DNA from 2 places in the Vibrio crassostreae genome. Region 1 is predicted to be linked to the other one. Evidence: riboswitches for the same ligand, from Rfam matches in the RefSeq annotation. Region 1 holds a riboswitch; the other holds the start of a gene.
What was found. A riboswitch is a leader RNA that binds a small molecule or an ion and turns the genes downstream of it on or off. The one in region 1 is predicted to bind lysine.

Region 1 (9,067 bases):
GCATGTGCACTGGCAATTGAAGTCTTTGACGTTATGAAAAACGGCGCGGAGTTCAATCAAAAACGTTACGCAGAGCATTTGGGTATGCTGCCTGATCTGAGCTTTATGGAAGGCGAATAAAAAAAAGCTTCAGCAAACGTTTGCTATAGTTTGAAAGATTGCCGCGTTAAATATAGCGAGGTAGAATCCGCCACCTATTTCCCCTTGACTTAGACTAGCCCTATGAAATTCCCTGGACAACGTAAATCAAAGCACTACTTTCCGGTTCACGCTCGTGATCCTCTAGTGAGCCAAGCTCAAAGCAGTAAAAGAATGTCACGCACTCATATTATCGGTATTGACCAAACATTGGTGGATATTGAAGCAAAGGTGAGTTCTGAACTTATTGAGAAGTATGGTTTGAGCAAGGGACATTCACTGGTTATTGGTGACGCAGCCGCTGAATCTTTATATCAAGAATTAAAAGAACAGTGCCTGATTACCAATGAATACGCTGGTGGCACAATTGGTAACACATTACACAACTATTCAGTGCTAGCGGATGACCGTTCTACTCTACTGGGTGTAATGAGCCAAGATATTAAGATTGGTAGCTACGGTTACCGCTATTTATGTAATACATCAAGCAGAATGGACCTGAACCATTTACAAGGGGTAGATGGCGCAATTGGTCGCTGCTTTGCATTAATTACAGAAGACGGTGAACGTACTTTCGCAATTAGCGAAGGACAAATGAACCAATTAAAACCAGAAAGCATTCCTGAAAAGATCTTCAAAAGTGCTTCTGCTTTAGTTTTAACGGCTTATTTAGTTCGTTGTAAGCCAGGTGACCCTATGCCTGAAGCTACAATGAAAGCGATCGAATACGCGAAGAAATACGATGTGCCTGTTGTTTTGACCCTTGGTACTAAATTTGTTATTCAAGATGATCCAGAATTCTGGAAAGATTTCCTTGAGCAACATGTAACTGTTGTTGCAATGAATGAAGATGAAGCTGAAGCATTAACAGGCGAGAGTGATCCGCTTGCTGCTTCAGATAAAGCGTTAGAGTGGGTAGACCTTGTTCTATGTACTGCAGGCCCTGTTGGCCTATTCATGGCGGGTTACACGGAAGATGCAGCTAAACGTGAAACGTCACTGCCTTTACTTCCAGGTTCAATCGCAGAGTTCAACCGTTTTGAATTTAGCCGTCCTGCGCATAAAGATTTATGTGAAAACCCAACCAAAGTGTATTCGCATATTGCGCCATACATGGGCGGTCCGGAAAAAATCAAAAATACGAATGGTGCAGGTGATGCTGCGTTATCAGCTTTATTACATGATATGGCTGCGAATAAGTACCACAAAGAAAACGTGCCAAACTCAAGTAAGCACCAACATTCATTCTTGACGTACTCTTCGTTCTCACAAGTTTGTAAATATTCTAACCGTGCTAGCTATGAAGTGTTGGTTCAACACTCTCCACGTTTATCTCGTGGCCTTCCTGAAAGAGAAGATAGCCTAGAAGAAGCGTACTGGGAAAGATAAGTTACTTTCTTTAATCAGTAGTACTATCAGTATCAGTTAGTTTCTAATACTGATAGTACAAATATAAAAAAGGCTCCGAAAGGAGCCTTTTTTGTTTCTGAATATATTGAAGTCGTAAATAATACTTTGGTCGACTTAAATATTAATTCTATTGCTTAGCGTGTAATTGATTACTCACTAAGTAAACAAAATGTTTAGATAGCAAACTCTTCTAGAGATTTACCAGCATCTAGCTGTTCTTGGATAGCTGAAGGCGTACGGCCTTGACCTGTCCAAGTCTTCTCGTCGCCGTTTGCGTCTACATATTTGTATTTCGCTGGGCGAGGAGCGCGTTTAGCTTTTGTTGTTTTAGATTTTGCTTCACCAGAAAGTGCAGCAATAAGATCGGCAACATCAATTCCATCTTTTGCAATTTGTTCAGCAATAGCAGAAAGCTTAGCTTCTTGCTCTGCTTTAGCAGCACGCTCTTCAGCTTCAGACTCTTGACGCTCTTGTACAACAATAGTCAGCTTGTCTAGCGCTTCTTCAAGTTGCTCAAGAGTTAATTCACGTGAGAACGCACGAAGGCTGCGGATATTTAATAGAGTTTTTGTTAATTCAGACATGATATTTTCCATCAAGGTAAACTAAATAATCCTCCTAATAATAAACAGAGCCTAGGAATAAAACAAATAGTATTTCTTCTATTACATATTTAAATATAAAAGTGAGATGAATCGTTGAAAATTCAAAGCTGTATTTCTATCGAATTTATAATAATTATTAAGATTATCTTAAAAACTGATATGTGACTGGTGGAGTAGTTAACTTATGTAGACTAATCTCTTATTGATTAGTTCATTAGCAAAAAGCTATTTTTCTCGGAATGATATGTTGCATTGTTACTCTTGATGAGTACAATTGCGGCTACCTGATGCGAGGTATTGGTTAATTTGTTGTTAAACTCTGGTTTGCACGGTTAATAATGTTATCGCACGTAGAGGTGCAATTATAAAAAGTAACTTCCGTTGGGGTGATGCCAATGAACGGGAATGAAAGGTGTAATTGCCGAAGTAAATTGTATATCTAAGCAATTTGCTGGGGTTGTGCTCAATAGGTACAACACTGCCATAGTCTTAATTTTAAACTATGGAGCGCTACTGTAGGGTTGGGTGAAGTGTTCACTTCCCTTTCGCTTAGTTCAACATGAGCTTGGTCAGCCGTATCAAGTTTGTCTGCAGTAGATCTCTAGCCAAATAAAAAACTGGTTTTTGAAGATCATGAATTTAATAGATTTTGCAACATCACCTTTATCTTTGCTTCCGCCCCTTGTGGCTTTGAGCCTTGCTATTGTTACCCGCCGTGTATTGGTTTCTTTGGGTGTCGGTATCATCATGGGTGCGATTCTACTTGCTGACTACTCAGTAGGTAACGCAGTTAGTTACGTGTTTACTAAAGCATCTGGTGTTTTCATCGAAGATGGTGGCATCAACACTTGGAACATGAGCATCATTGCATTCCTAATTATTCTTGGAATGACAACGGCATTATTAACACTGTCTGGCGGTACTCGCGCATTCGCGGAGTGGGCACAGTCTCGCGTTAAGAGCAAACGTGGTTCAAAACTACTTGCTGCTTTCTTAGGTGTATTCATCTTTGTTGATGACTACTTTAACAGCCTAGCGGTTGGTGCTATCTCTCGTCCTGTAACAGACCGTTTCTACGTATCTCGCGCTAAGCTTGCTTATATCCTAGATTCAACGGCTGCTCCTATGTGTGTGATCATGCCTGCTTCTAGCTGGGGTGCTTACATCATCACTATCATTGGTGGCATCTTAGTGACACACGGTGTGACAGAGTATTCGGCACTGGGTGCATACGTTCGTCTTATCCCAATGAACTTCTACGCTGTATTCGCACTATTAATGGTGTTTGCAGTGGCATGGTTCGGTCTAGACGTTGGTAAGATGCGTGAGCATGAAATCGAAGCATCTCAAGGCCGTGGCTTTGAAGGCGACAACGATCAAAAGCAAGCACACGATCTAAACGAAGAGCTAGATATCGAAGAGAGCGAAAACGGTTCAGTTTCTGATCTGGTTATGCCAATCGTATCGCTAATCGTTGCGACGGTTGCCGCGATGCTTTACACCGGTGGCCAAGCGCTTACTGCTGATGGTCAAGCATTTAACCTTCTAGGTGCGTTTGAAAACACGGATGTAGGTAAGTCACTTGTTTACGGTGGTGTTATCGGCTTAATCGTAGCGCTAGCAACTGTATTCAAACAGAAGCTGTCTATGGCAGACATCGCAAGAACGATGTGGATTGGTGCAAGCTCTATGTTTGGCGCTATCCTAATTCTTGTGTTCGCTTGGACTATCGGTTCTGTAATCGGCGACATGAAAACAGGTTCTTATCTATCGTCTCTAGTAACGGGCAGCATTGATTACCACTGGCTACCAGTTATTTTGTTCCTTCTTGCAGGCGTTATGGCGTTCTCGACAGGTACATCTTGGGGTACGTTCGGTATTATGTTACCTATCGCGGGCGACATGGCTGCAGCATCTGACATCGCGCTAATTCTGCCGATGCTAAGTGCGGTTCTAGCGGGTGCTGTATTTGGTGACCACTGTTCTCCAATCTCAGACACAACGATTCTGTCTTCTACTGGTGCTCGTTGTAACCACATTGACCACGTATCGACTCAGCTTCCATACGCGCTGTCTGTGGCGTTCGTATCGTGCATTGGTTTCATTACCCTAGGTATGACATCTTCAATTGGCATCGCATTTGGCGCAGCGTCTCTAACGTTTGTTGCTGTATGTTTTGCATTGGCTTACTTCTCTCGCTGTAAAATGGCGACGTGCAAAAGCTAAAATTGAAAGCTAATCAGTAAACTATCAGGGAGGCGTTGGCCTCCCTTTTTTGTGCTTGTTAATTTAATTTTAAGTTTCGTGAAAAAAGTTCGAATAAATGGTTGAAAAAGGATCTCAGCTTAGTTAGTGTGGAGATAAGAAAGCAAACAACTGAAGAGCTTATAAGTATGCGTAAATTAGTAATGAACATTCATCACCATCATCACCCTATCTAGTCTTTCGGGGAGATTTACGTATACCCGGGAGCAAGAATTCTCCCGGAGGTTAAGTCAAAGAATTTAGATTTAAACCCTCGGGATGACAAAGTCTTCCGAGGGTTTTTTAGTTTTAGCGCTTTTAAATAATCAATAAATTCAAATATTTGCACAGGGATACAGCAATGCAGACACAACGCCTAAGAATCGCAATTCAAAAGAAAGGTCGCTTAAGTAAAGAGTGCCAAGACCTACTTAAAAAATGTGGTGTTAAATTTAACATCATGGGTGAGCGCCTAGTTGTTCATTCACTAAATATGCCAATCGACTTGTTATTAGTTCGTGATGATGACATCCCAGGTCTTATCATGGATGGTGTGGTTGACCTTGGTTTCATCGGTGAAAATGAACTGGAAGAAGTTCGTCTAGATCGTGTTGCTCTAAAAGAACCATCAGAGTTTCGCACACTACGTCGTTTAGACTTCGGTGGTTGCCGCCTTTCTATCGCTATCAACAAAGACGAAGAATACAACGGTCCACAAGACTTAGCGGGCAAACGTATTGCGACAACCTACCCACAACTACTTAAAGCCTACATGGATGAGCAGGGTGTTGAATTCAGCACTTGTATGCTAACAGGCTCGGTTGAAGTCGCTCCTCGCGCTGGCCTTGCAGATGCTATCGCTGATTTAGTTTCTACAGGCGCAACGCTAGAAGCGAATGGCCTAAAAGAAGCAGAAGCTATCTTCCAATCGAAAGCAACACTGATTCAACGTGTTGGTGACTTCGATGCAGACAAAACCGCACTGATTGAAAAACTACTGACTCGTATGCAGGGTGTTCAACAAGCGAAAGAGTCGAAGTACATCATGCTTCACGCGCCAACCTCTCAACTAGAGCAAATTAAAGCGCTACTGCCTGGTGCTGAAGATCCAACGGTTCTTCCTCTATCTACAGACAAAGACAAAGTTGCCGTTCACCTAGTAAGTACTGAGAACTTGTTCTGGGAAACAATGGAACAACTTAAAGAGTTGGGTGCAAGCTCGATTCTAGTATTACCAATCGAAAAAATGATGGGGTAGTGACGATGAGAACCGTTGTTTGGCAATCTTTAAGTGAATCACAGCAAGACTCGGTATTAGAGCGTCCAGCTATTACTGAAGGTGCAAACATCACAGCGACTGTTTCTGATGTTATTGCAAAAGTACGAAATGAAGGCGATGCCGCGCTTAAAGAGCTGACTGCAAAGTTTGATGGTGTGACTCCAGAATCTATTCGAGTCAGTTCAAATGAAATAGAAGAGGCGTGCGCTCGTTTAACACCAGAAATGAAGCAGGCGCTAGAGCAAGCTTATAGCAACATTGCTAAGTTCCACGAGGCTCAAAAGCCTCAACCGATTAAGGTTGAGACACAACCGGGCGTTGTGTGTGAGCAAGTGACTCGCGCGATTAATACTGTTGGCCTTTATATTCCAGGTGGCAGTGCACCACTACCGTCAACGGTTCTTATGTTAGGTGTACCAGCTCAAATTGCAGGTTGTCGTAAGGTGGTGCTTTGTTCACCTCCGCCAATCGCTGATGAAATCTTGTATGTCGCGAAGCTTTGTAAGATCGACGAGGTTTACAACGTTGGTGGTGGTCAAGCGGTGGCTGCAATGGCTTACGGTACCGAGAGTGTAGCTAAAGTCGATAAGATCTTCGGCCCTGGCAACGCTTACGTAACGGAAGCGAAACGCCAAGTTAGCAACGACTTCCGTGGCGCGGCGATTGATATGCCTGCTGGCCCGTCTGAAGTGTTAGTGATTGCCGATGAAACTGCAGATGCAGATTTCATCGCGGCGGATTTACTGAGCCAAGCGGAGCACGGTCCTGATTCTCAGGTTGTGCTAGTAACACCATCTCCAGTGGTTGCTGACCAAGTAACAGAAGCGGTTCAGAAGCAATTGAAAGAACTGTCTCGTGCGAACATCGCTCAGCAAGCATTGGCTTCAAGCTTAATTATCATTGCTGAATCGATCACTCAAGCGATTGCGATTTCGAACTTCTACGGTCCTGAGCACTTGATTGTTCAAACCAAGAATCCACGTGAATTGCTGCCATTGCTAGATAATGCAGGCTCAATCTTCCTTGGTGACTGGTCTCCAGAATCTGCAGGTGACTACGCATCAGGCACAAACCACGTTCTTCCGACTTACGGTTACACGAAAACGTATTCAAGCCTGGGTTTAGCTGATTTCTCTAAGAGAATGACGGTGCAAGAGCTAACGGCTGACGGTTTGAAAGGCCTAGCGCCAACGGTAGTAACAATGGCGGAAGCCGAAGGCTTGGATGCACACAAACGCGCTGTGACTATCCGAGTTGAAAAGTTAAATAAAGCGAAATAAGGGTAGGGCATGGAAAAGTTAGCAAGAAAACAAGTTCAGGCTCTTACACCTTACTTGTCTGCAAGGCGCATTGGCGGTACTGGTGATGTATGGCTCAATGCCAACGAATCTCCGTTTGATAATGAGTACAACCTGAACTTGTCTCGTCTTAACCGCTACAGTGAGTGTCAGCCAAAAGAGCTGATTGACGCTTACGCCCAATACGCTGGTGTGAAATCAGAACAAACACTGACAACGCGTGGTGCTGACGAAGGCATCGAGTTATTGATTCGTGCTTTCTGTGAGCCGAACGAAGACGCTATTCTTTACTGCCCACCTACTTACGGTATGTACGCAATCAGTGCAGAGACGATTGGTGTTGAGCGTAAAGTTGTGCCTCTAACTTCTGAATGGCAACTGGATCTTCCTGCGATTGAAGCTCAACTCGACAACGTAAAGGTGGTGTTTGTTTGTAGCCCAAACAACCCAACCGGTAATTTGGTTAATCGTAAAGACATCATCAAGTTGCTTGAAATGACTCAAGACAAAGCGATCGTGGTGATGGACGAAGCGTATATCGATTTTTGTCCAGAAGCGTCAACCGTTGATTTACTTGAGCAATATCCAAACCTGGCGATCCTACGCACCTTGTCGAAGGCTTTTGCTTTAGCGGGCTTACGTTGTGGTTTTACGCTAGCGAATAAAGCGCTTATCGATGTGCTGTTGAAAGTGATTGCTCCTTATCCTGTGCCAATCCCTGTTGCTGACATAGCCGTTCAAGCACTTTCAGAACAAGGACTAGCGCGAGCTAAGTTCCAAGTTCTGGATTTAAGTGCTAACCGAGCGTATTTGCAAGCGGGTCTATTAGGCATGCCTCAAGTGACGGTATTTGATGGTTGGGGTAACTACCTACTGGTTAAATTCCCGAACGGCGATGAGTTGTTTAAAGCGGCTTGGGATACGGGCATCATCTTGCGTAATTCACCAATTGAAGACTGTGTTCGTATTAGTATTGGTAATCGCGAAGAGTGCGAAAAGACACTTGGATTCATTCGTAACTTTTTTCAGTAACGAAAGGCTTACCAGTAATAACATTTGTCAGTTTGAGTTGATTAATCGCAGGCTGGCAAGTGAAACCATTATTTTGGGTTAGCGTTTGATTTTAGCTAGGCCACCAGATTTAAAATTAAAAGGAAGTTCAAGTGAGTAAACAACAGAAAATACTTTTTATAGACCGCGACGGCACCTTAATTGTTGAGCCGCCAGTTGACTTTCAAGTAGACCGTTTAGACAAGCTAAAATTCGAACCGCTAGTGATTCCTAGCCTGCTTGCACTGCAAGATGCTGGTTACCGTCTAGTGATGGTGACTAACCAAGACGGCCTTGGTACCGATAGCTACCCACAAGAAGATTTCGATGCGCCACACAATATGATGATGGAGTTCTTCGAATCTCAAGGCGTTAAGTTTGACGACGTGCTTATTTGCCCTCACTTTGACGAAGACAACTGCTCTTGCCGTAAGCCTAAGCTAGGCATGGTTAAAGAGTACCTACAAGGTGGTAAAGTCGACTTCCAACATTCTGTTGTGATTGGCGATCGAGTGACTGATCTTCAACTTGCAGAGAATATGGCAATCCGCGGTATTCAATATGGCCCTGATGCAGAAACGGAAGGTACGCTTAACTGGCCACAAATCGTTAAAGATCTGACGGTTAATGCTCGCATTGCTGAAGTGGTTCGTACAACTAAAGAAACCGACATTAAGGTAGCTGTAAACCTTGATGAAACCGGTGGTAATAAGATCGATACCGGCATGGGTTTCTTCGACCACATGCTTGATCAAATCGCGACACACGGTGGTTTCCAAATGAACCTAACTGTGAAGGGAGATCTACACATTGATGATCACCACACAGTGGAAGATACGGCACTTGCGTTAGGCCAAGCTCTAAAAGATGCACTAGGTGACAAACGTGGTATTGGCCGTTTTGGTTTTAGCCTGCCAATGGATGAGTGTTTGGCTCAGTGTGCGCTAGACCTTTCTGGTCGTCCATACCTGAAGTTCGATGCTAAATTCAGCCGTGAACAAGTGGGTGATCTTTCAACAGAGATGGTGGTTCACTTCTTCCGT
Region 2 (9,067 bases), 890 kb from region 1:
GTTCTGATCTTAGCTTCATCAATTCCTTCAGGGAAATAAAGTGCGTTCAGCTGCGGCAGGCGACTCTCTTCATCAACCACAAACTTTAACCCTAGAGCTTCTACGCCTTCTTTAAGCTCCTGGTGCATCGCATGATGACGAGACCACGCATTATCTAAGCCTTCATTTTTCAACAAAACCAGCGACTCATGCAGTGCATAGAGGCTATTTACGGGTGCAGTATGGTGATAACTACGCTTACCTTCACCGCTCCAATAACCTAATACTAGGCTTTGATCTAAGAACCAACTTTGCACAGGTGACTGGCGCGATTTCATTTTATCAACGGCACGCTGAGAGAAAGTCACCGGAGATAGACCCGGCACACAAGACAAACACTTTTGGCTTCCAGAATAAACCGCATCAAGCTGCCACTCATCAACCAGCAATGGCACACCACCTAGTGATGTCACTGCATCAACAATCGTTAACGCATCAAACTGACGAGCGATAGCTGAGATAGCTTGAGCATCAGATAGCGCTCCGGTTGATGTCTCTGCATGCACAAAAGCAACCGCAACAGCATCTGGATTTTGCGCTAATGCTTGTTCTACTTTTTCAACGGATACGGGCTTGCCCCACTCATCATCAACAAGGATCGCTTCGCCACCACAGCGCACCACGTTTTCTCGCATACGCTCACCGAAGACACCGTTACGACAAACAATCACCTTTTCACCAGGCTCAATCAAGTTAACAAAACAGGTCTCCATACCCGCACTGCCCGGTGCAGAAACGGCAATCGTAAATTCGTTTTCAGTCTGAAAAGCGTATTTAAGAAGCTGTTTAAGCTCATCCATCATCGCAATAAAAAGCGGATCTAAGTGACCAATCGTCGGACGGCTTAGAGCCTGCAGTACCTGAGGTGAGATATCAGAAGGACCTGGTCCCATTAACGTTCGGTGTGGTGGATAAAAGCTATCGATAGCAGTAGTGAGTGTTAAATTAGACATGTACATCCCTTACGTTAATGTTGTGAACAATCCACCCTAAAGCAAATTGATTACCTCAGCAATTAGCCATAAGTATTGAGGTCAAACCACTGTCACATAATTGTTAAAATTATTTTTCAATTATCTCAAGTTACGGATTGACATTGTTACCGCAAACACGTTCAATGAAATGGCTATCTAGCAGAAGAGGAGCACTGCCCAGGCAGGTGTTTTGTGGAACCGCATTTCCAATACAAAACATTTATGGGGAGCAGTGCCGAGATAATAAAAGGATGCAGGACCTTTATTATCGGTTGAGCGGGCTGAATCCCGTCAACTGTCGCCATTTCTATATGGTGAAGAGCTTCTGAGGTTACTATTCTAATAATTCCTCTCTTTTTGCTCTAAAACTCTCTTCGAAAAACATCGGACGTTGGATTACCCAACCGTAATTTTATTTTAGGAAGTCGTGGGAGATATATCGTGAGTGCATCTAATGTAGCTGGTTCTTTTAATGTCGCTAAGTTTGGTGGGACAAGTGTTGCCAACTTTGAAGCAATGAGCCGTTGTGCTGCCATTATTGAAAACAACTCAAATACCAAGTTAGTCGTAAGTTCTGCGTGTTCTGGTGTGACCAATTTGCTCGTTGAACTGGCGAATGGCGTTCAAGATAAAGCTCGTCGTCAGGAATTGATGGCTCAATTAGCGGACATTCATAACGCAATTCTTGGCCAACTGGCAGACTCAGTCAGCATCGAAAAAGAAGTTCACAGCATTCTTGATGACATTGCGAGCGCAGCAGAAGCGGCATCATTTCAAACCAGTACTAAACTAACTGATCACCTTGTCGCATGTGGCGAGTTGATGTCGACACACATCTTGGCTCAGATCATTCGTGAACGAGGCACACCTGCAGTTCGCTTTGATATCAGAGAAGTGATGCGCACTAATGATGACTTCGGCAAAGCAGAACCTCAACTCGAAGATATTTCCGCTCTAGCGCAAGAGAAACTTATGCCACTTTGCCAACAGCAAGTTGTCGTTACTCAAGGTTTTATCGGCGCTGATAGTGAAGGCAACACCACGACTTTAGGCCGCGGTGGCAGTGATTACTCAGCAGCATTGATTGCCGAATCTGTACAGGCGATTGGTTTAGAAATCTGGACGGATGTTCCGGGTATCTACACCACTGATCCTCGTATTGCACCTAAAGCTTCTCCTATCCCAGAGATCAGCTTTAGTGAAGCATCGGAAATGGCAAACTTTGGTGCGAAGATCTTACACCCATCAACTCTAGTACCTGCACTGCGCCACCAAATCCCGGTATTTGTTGGATCTTCTAAAGCACCAGAGCTCGGTGGAACTTGGATTCGTCAAGAGGTTGAAAGCTCCCCTCTATTTAGAGCGCTTGCCCTACGCTGCAACCAAACTATGGTTACACTCCGCAGCGCTAACATGTTCCATGCCTATGGCTTCTTGGCAAAGGTATTCGAGATCCTTGCTAAACATAAGATCTCGGTCGATCTTATCACCACCTCAGAGATCAGTGTGTCACTGACTCTCGATCAAACAGACACTTCAGGTGGTGCTCCTGAGTTACCTGAAGCCGCTCGTCTTGAGCTTGAAGAGCTGTGTTCTGTCGATATTGAGCACGACCTATGCCTTGTTGCGCTTATTGGTAACAACATGAGCGAAAGCAAGGGCTATGCGAAGCAGGTATTCGGCACTCTTGAAGATTTCAACCTACGCATGATTTGTTACGGAGCAAGCCCACACAACCTGTGTTTCTTGCTAGATGAATCTGTTTCTAAGTTGGCGATTCAAAAACTGCACCAAGAGTTATTTGAATAGAAAGTCCGTTTATCATCGACAGATAAATAACTAAATCACAAATACAAAAAGGGTTGCCATTCAGCAACCCTTTCTCTTTTTAACTTTACGAATCAAAGCTCGTTATAGATTCAAACTAGTTAATGTTTGGACCTAACCACTTCTCGGCTTCTAACATGTCCCAGCCTTTACGGTCGGCATAGCTATCTACTTGATCCTGTTGAATCTGGGCTATCGCAAAGTATCGAGCATCAGGGTGTGAGAAGTACATCCCTGATACTGAAGCACCTGGCCACATCGCGTAGCTAGACGTCAGTGACATATCGATGGCCTTCTCAACGTCCATCAACTCCCACAATGTGCCTTTCTCTGTGTGCTCTGGACAAGCAGGATAACCTGGAGCAGGACGGATACCTTGGTATTTCTCTCGAATCAAATCGTCGTTAGACAAGTCCTCATCTGGCGAGTAACCCCAAATGTCCTTTCTCACTTCTTTATGCAGATACTCCGCGAACGCTTCAGCCAATCGGTCAGCAACCGCTTGAATCATGATTGCGTTGTAGTCATCACCTTTCGCTTTGTATTCATCAGCCAGTTCTCGCTCACCAATACCGCCGGTCACCGCAAAACCACCAATCCAGTCCGCTTTACCGCTCTCTTTTGGCGCAATGTAATCAGACAGACAATAGTTAAACCCTTTAGGCTTTTCGGTTTGTTGACGAAGGTTATGTAGAACCTTTAGAACTTCAGTACGAGACTCATCGGTATACACTTCAATATCATCACCAACGCTGTTCGCTGGGAACATGGCACACATACCACGAGCTTCAAGTAACTTCTCTTTCTCTACGCGATCCAGTAGATCGTTAGCATCTTTAAATAAACGTTTTGCTTCTTCACCCACTTCTTCATGTTCAAGAATCGCAGGGTACTTACCAACCAAAGACCACGTCATAAAGAATGGAGTCCAATCGATGTACTGGCGCAAAGTCGCCACATCAAAATCATTGAAGATGTGAACTCCCGGTTTAGCCGGTGCCGGTGGAGTATACGCATCCCAATCGATAGCGACTTTATTGGCACGAGCTCTTTCAAGTGTGACAGGCTTAGTGCGCGGCTTCTTACGATTGTGCTGGTCTCGAACGCGATCATAGTCGATATCTAGCTTCTCAACGAAAGCGGGCTTCAATTCATCAGAAAGTAGTGAAGTACACACACCTACAGCGCGCGAGGCATTATTTACGTATACAACAGGTTCTGAATAATTTTGTTCAATCTTGACCGCAGTGTGCGCTTTAGATGTAGTTGCGCCGCCGATCAATAGAGGAAGCTTAAAACCTTGTCTTTCCATCTCTTTGGCAACGTGTACCATTTCATCAAGAGACGGTGTAATCAGTCCAGACAGGCCAATAATGTCGACATTCTCTTCTTTTGCGACCTTGAGAATCTTCTCACAAGAAACCATTACGCCTAAATCGATGATCTCGTAGTTATTACACTGTAAAACCACGCCAACGATATTCTTACCAATATCGTGTACGTCACCTTTAACGGTCGCTAATAGAATCTTACCGTTAGTTGCGCCCACTTCTTTCGATGCATTGATGAATGGTTCTAGGTGGGCAACCGCTTGTTTCATAACACGCGCAGACTTTACAACCTGTGGTAAGAACATCTTACCTTCACCAAATAGGTCACCGACAACGTTCATGCCGTCCATTAGAGGGCCTTCAATCACCTCGATAGGGCGAGAGGCATTAACGCGAGCTTCTTCGGTATCTTCAACGATAAAATCGGTGATACCTTTAACCAAAGAGTGCTCTAAGCGCTTCTCTACAGGCCAAGTTCTCCATTCTAGAGCAGATTTATCTTCAACCTTACCGACAGCACGCTCTAGGTATTCGGTCGCCATATCAAGCAATCGTTCAGTCGAATCATCACGACGGTTCAATACAACATCTTCAACAGCATCACGCAGATCTTCTGGAACATTATCGTAAATTTCCAGCTGACCAGCGTTTACGATACCCATATCCATACCATTTTTAAAACAGTGATATAGGAATACTGCGTGGATTGCCTCACGAACGTAATTGTTACCGCGGAATGAGAACGACACGTTCGATACACCACCAGAGATCATCGCATGAGGGAGATCACGCTTAATATCCCCTACAGCTTCGATGAAATCGACCGCATAGTTGTTATGTTCATCAATACCAGTAGCAACCGCGAAGATGTTCGGGTCAAAAATAATGTCTTCAGGTGGGAAGCCAACCTCATCAACAAGAATGTTGTAGGCATTGGTACAGATCTCGACTTTACGCTCTCGAGTATCAGCCTGCCCGACTTCATCGAACGCCATCACAATGACAGCTGCACCATAACGACGAACTAATTTGGCTTGCTCAACAAACTTCTCTTTGCCTTCTTTTAGAGAGATTGAGTTAACGATACCTTTGCCTTGAATACATTTCAGACCAGCTTCGATAACTTCCCACTTAGAAGAGTCGACCATGACTGGCACTTTCGAGATTTCTGGTTCTGACGCACATAGATTAAGGAATTTAACCATACACGCCTCAGCGTCTAGCATCCCTTCATCCATGTTGATATCGATAATTTGAGCACCGTTCTCAACTTGCTCTCGAGCAACACTCAAGGCTTCGTCGTAAAGCTCTTCCTTAATAAGGCGCTTAAAGCGGGCAGAACCGGTAACGTTAGTACGCTCACCCACGTTCACGAACAAAGATTCTTTAGCTATCGTCAGTGGCTCTAGTCCCGAAAGACGGCAAGAAACAGGTAAATCCGGCAATTGACGCGGCGTTACACCTTCAACTGCCTCAGCCATTTGGCGGATATGCTCTGGAGTAGTACCACAACAGCCACCAATTAGGTTCAAGAAGCCACTTTCAGCCCATTCCTTAACGTGCTCAGCCATATCTTCAGGCGAAAGGTCATACTCACCAAATGCGTTAGGCAAACCTGCATTAGGGTGAGCGGAAACGTTACATTCTGAGATGCGAGACATCTCACCAACGTACTCTCGCAGTTCATCAGGACCTAATGCACAGTTCAATCCAAATGAGATAGGTTTTACATGACGAAGTGCGTTGTAGAATGCTTCTGTCGTCTGACCTGAAAGCGTACGACCTGAAGCATCAGTAATGGTACCGGAGATCATAACAGGTAGAGTAATGCCCACTTCTTCGAAAACGGATTCAACCGCAAAAGCACACGCTTTCGCGTTCAACGTATCGAAGATAGTTTCGATAAGAATTAAGTCTGAACCGCCCTTAATAAGCGCTCGAGTCGACTCAGAATAAGCTTCAACTAACTCGTCAAAGCTAACATTTCGATAACCTGGATCGTTTACATCAGGCGAGATAGAACAAGTTCGGTTAGTTGGACCTAATACACCCGCGACGAAGCGAGGCTTTTCTGGGGTCTTTGCGGTCCATTCATCAGCCGCTTCACGAGCAAGCTTGGCAGCAGAAAAGTTAATTTCTTCACTAAGGCTTTCCATATCATAGTCGGCCATAGCGATGGTTGTAGCGTTAAAGGTATTGGTTTCGAGGATGTCAGCCCCAGCTTCCAAGTATTCTGAATGGATATCTTTGATAAGCTTAGGCTGTGTAAGAACTAAAAGGTCATTGTTGCCCTTTAAGTCACTGTGCCAATTAGCAAAGCGTTCACCACGATAGTCTTGCTCTTCCAATTTATAATCCTGAATCATGGTGCCCATGCCACCATCAATCAGTAAAATTCGTTGCTTCAACAGAGCGTCAATCTTTTGCCTTACATTACTTCCCACGGTACAACCTCATTCCTTTAATTATCCGTCCATCCTATCACACATTAAAAAGGAGTCTAGACGTCTAAAAAAGGAAATTGATTACCGACTCATGACAAAAAAATGTTTGCTATTTGAGCATGAGACAACGAAAATTCATATTCATACTTTGTTACATGTTGGAATCCCAATGTCGGTCTATTACACCTTATGCTTCTTGTCCGCTGCAGCCATGCTTATTGCTTTCGTGAATACCAAAATTGGTAAAATGCAGACAACCATCGCCATCACAGCTGGCTCAATGATGTTATCTCTATTGATTATCATTGCGGGACAAAACAATTGGTTCCAATTGGCTGACATCGCCTCAGAAACCGTTGCCAGTATCAACTTTGAAGATTTCTTACTTAAGGGAATCTTGGGGTTCTTGCTCTTTGCCGGTGGTTTGGGGATTAAATTACCAAACCTAAAAGACCAGAAGTGGGAAATAACAGTACTCGCATTAGGTGCAACGCTGTTTTCAACATTCTTTATCGGTTTTGTGCTGTACGGGTTCTGCCAGTTCATCGGTATTCAATTTGATCTAATTTACTGCCTACTGTTTGGCTCTCTAATCTCCCCTACCGATCCCATTGCTGTGCTAGCCATCGTAAAGAAACTCGATGCGCCAAGACGAATCTCTACTCAAATCGAGGGAGAGTCTCTATTTAACGATGGTTTTGGTTTGGTTATCTTCGTAACCTTATTTACTATCGCATTCGGTACAGAAGCACCGACTGTCGGTAGTGTCACCATGTTATTCGTTCAAGAGGCGATTGGCGGCATTGTCTACGGTTTTGTTTTAGGTCTCGTATTCCACTACCTAATCAGCAACACCGATGACCACTCGATGGAGTTACTATTGACCATCGGTATCCCAACTGCTGGTTATGCGTTTGCTGAAGTTCTACATGTATCAGGACCATTAGCAATGGTGGTATCAGGTATCATGATTGGTAACTGGACTCGCTTTATCGGATTCTCAAAAGAGAGTGAAGATCACCTAGATCATTTCTGGGAATTAATAGATGAATTCTTAAACGGCGTATTATTCCTATTAATTGGTATGTCGATGCTGCTATTCAAATTCCACCAAGAAGACTGGATCTTAATGGCATTCGCAGTCCCTCTAGTATTGAGTGCACGCTACTTGAGTGTTTTCTTGTCTTACATCGGATTTAAACGCTTTAGAACTTACAACCCATGGTCGATTAAGATTCTAACTTGGGGTGGCTTGCGTGGTGGTCTAGCTCTAGCGATGGCACTTTCAATCCCTTCAGGTATCTGGGTAATAGAAGATAAGGCAATAGATGTTAAAGAGATAATCCTTGTTATGACCTATGCCGTAGTAGTGTTCTCGATTCTCGTTCAAGGCTCGACGATCACTCCTATGATAGAAAAAGCGAAGCAAGCTGAGAAAGAGCTCGGCTAACATCTAAAAAAATCAAACTAGGCTGCCTAATTTAGGTAGCCTTTTTTATACCTGATGAAAGTCAGACTTACCAATTTTCTCACTGAAGCTCTAGCTAAAGGTATATGTAGCACATCGATCGTATCTAGGACATTTGATGTACTGATATTGGAGTAATCAAAAATCTCAATGTAGGGTAAACACTAGATTTGGCCAGAACTCTTTCAGGAAGTTCAGCCTAGTTCCTATTCGCAGTCGCGAGTCTACCCAATAAACCACTCACAAGATTGTATAAGTGCCAGATGAAAGGCTTCACCTTTCATCTGGAAACAAAAACAACAGGACTCAACGTCTCGCTTAAATAGCGTTAATATCGCTAGTTATTAATTAGCAAAACTGCAGAACAAAATGAGTGTTGATCAGAAAGCTCTGGTTTTGAACTAAGTCTTTATATTCGACAAGGCTGTACTAAGCAGGAGTTCAAGAGGTTGAGTAGATAGAGATAGCTAAAGGAGCACTTGGTACTTCCAGTGTAACTTCTAAAGATGACAGGAATAATAAAGGCTCTAGCATTTCTACGGGACGCGCAGTCTAGCCTGGGGTGGACTTGAGTCCCTCCGGAGATTCGAGCTAGCTGGCAAAGCAACAGACGTAAACAAGCCCCAGCATTTCTACTGAGGCTTTGATATGGCGGGGTAGAGAGATTCGAAATCCCTGCATCCTCTATTTTAGTAATTCGGGGAATCCGCGGCTTACTAATAGCGTATCTTAGATTCAGAAAGCAAAAAGGCTCTAGCATTTCTGCTAGAGCCTTAAATATGACAGGGGTGGACTGGGCCGGCACTCCGGAGATTAGACCGGGCTGGCGATCCAGCTCCCAACATTGCTTCGTAGAAGCAACAGATGTAAAAAAGCCTCAGCATTTCTGCTGAGGCTTCGTATATGGCAGGGGTGGAGAGATTCGAACTCCCAACACGCGGATTTGGAATCCGCTGCTCTGCCAATTGGAGCTACACCCCTAAA

Region 2: another riboswitch for lysine. It lies ahead of lysC (lysine-sensitive aspartokinase 3); the one in region 1 lies ahead of OC193_RS05720 (Na+/H+ antiporter NhaC family protein).

Annotation. Positions count from the first base shown of each region.
Region 1 is NZ_AP025476.1:1,228,277-1,237,343, forward strand. Features, by position in the region: gene OC193_RS05705 (hypothetical protein) at 1-120, shown strand, start outside; gene OC193_RS05710 (inosine/guanosine kinase) at 223-1,527, shown strand; gene OC193_RS05715 (H-NS family histone-like protein) at 1,722-2,132, opposite strand; lysine riboswitch at 2,497-2,674, shown strand; gene OC193_RS05720 (Na+/H+ antiporter NhaC family protein) at 2,787-4,379, shown strand; His leader region at 4,570-4,705, shown strand; gene hisG (ATP phosphoribosyltransferase) at 4,759-5,655, shown strand; gene hisD (histidinol dehydrogenase) at 5,655-6,956, shown strand; gene hisC (histidinol-phosphate transaminase) at 6,966-8,006, shown strand; gene hisB (bifunctional histidinol-phosphatase/imidazoleglycerol-phosphate dehydratase HisB) at 8,138-9,067, shown strand, end outside.
Region 2 is NZ_AP025476.1:334,468-343,534, reverse strand. Features, by position in the region: gene OC193_RS01695 (pyridoxal-phosphate-dependent aminotransferase family protein) at 1-992, opposite strand, end outside; lysine riboswitch at 1,169-1,346, shown strand; gene lysC (lysine-sensitive aspartokinase 3) at 1,455-2,822, shown strand; gene metH (methionine synthase) at 2,938-6,615, opposite strand; gene OC193_RS01680 (cation:proton antiporter) at 6,785-8,065, shown strand; tRNA gene OC193_RS01675 (tRNA-Trp) at 8,988-9,064, opposite strand.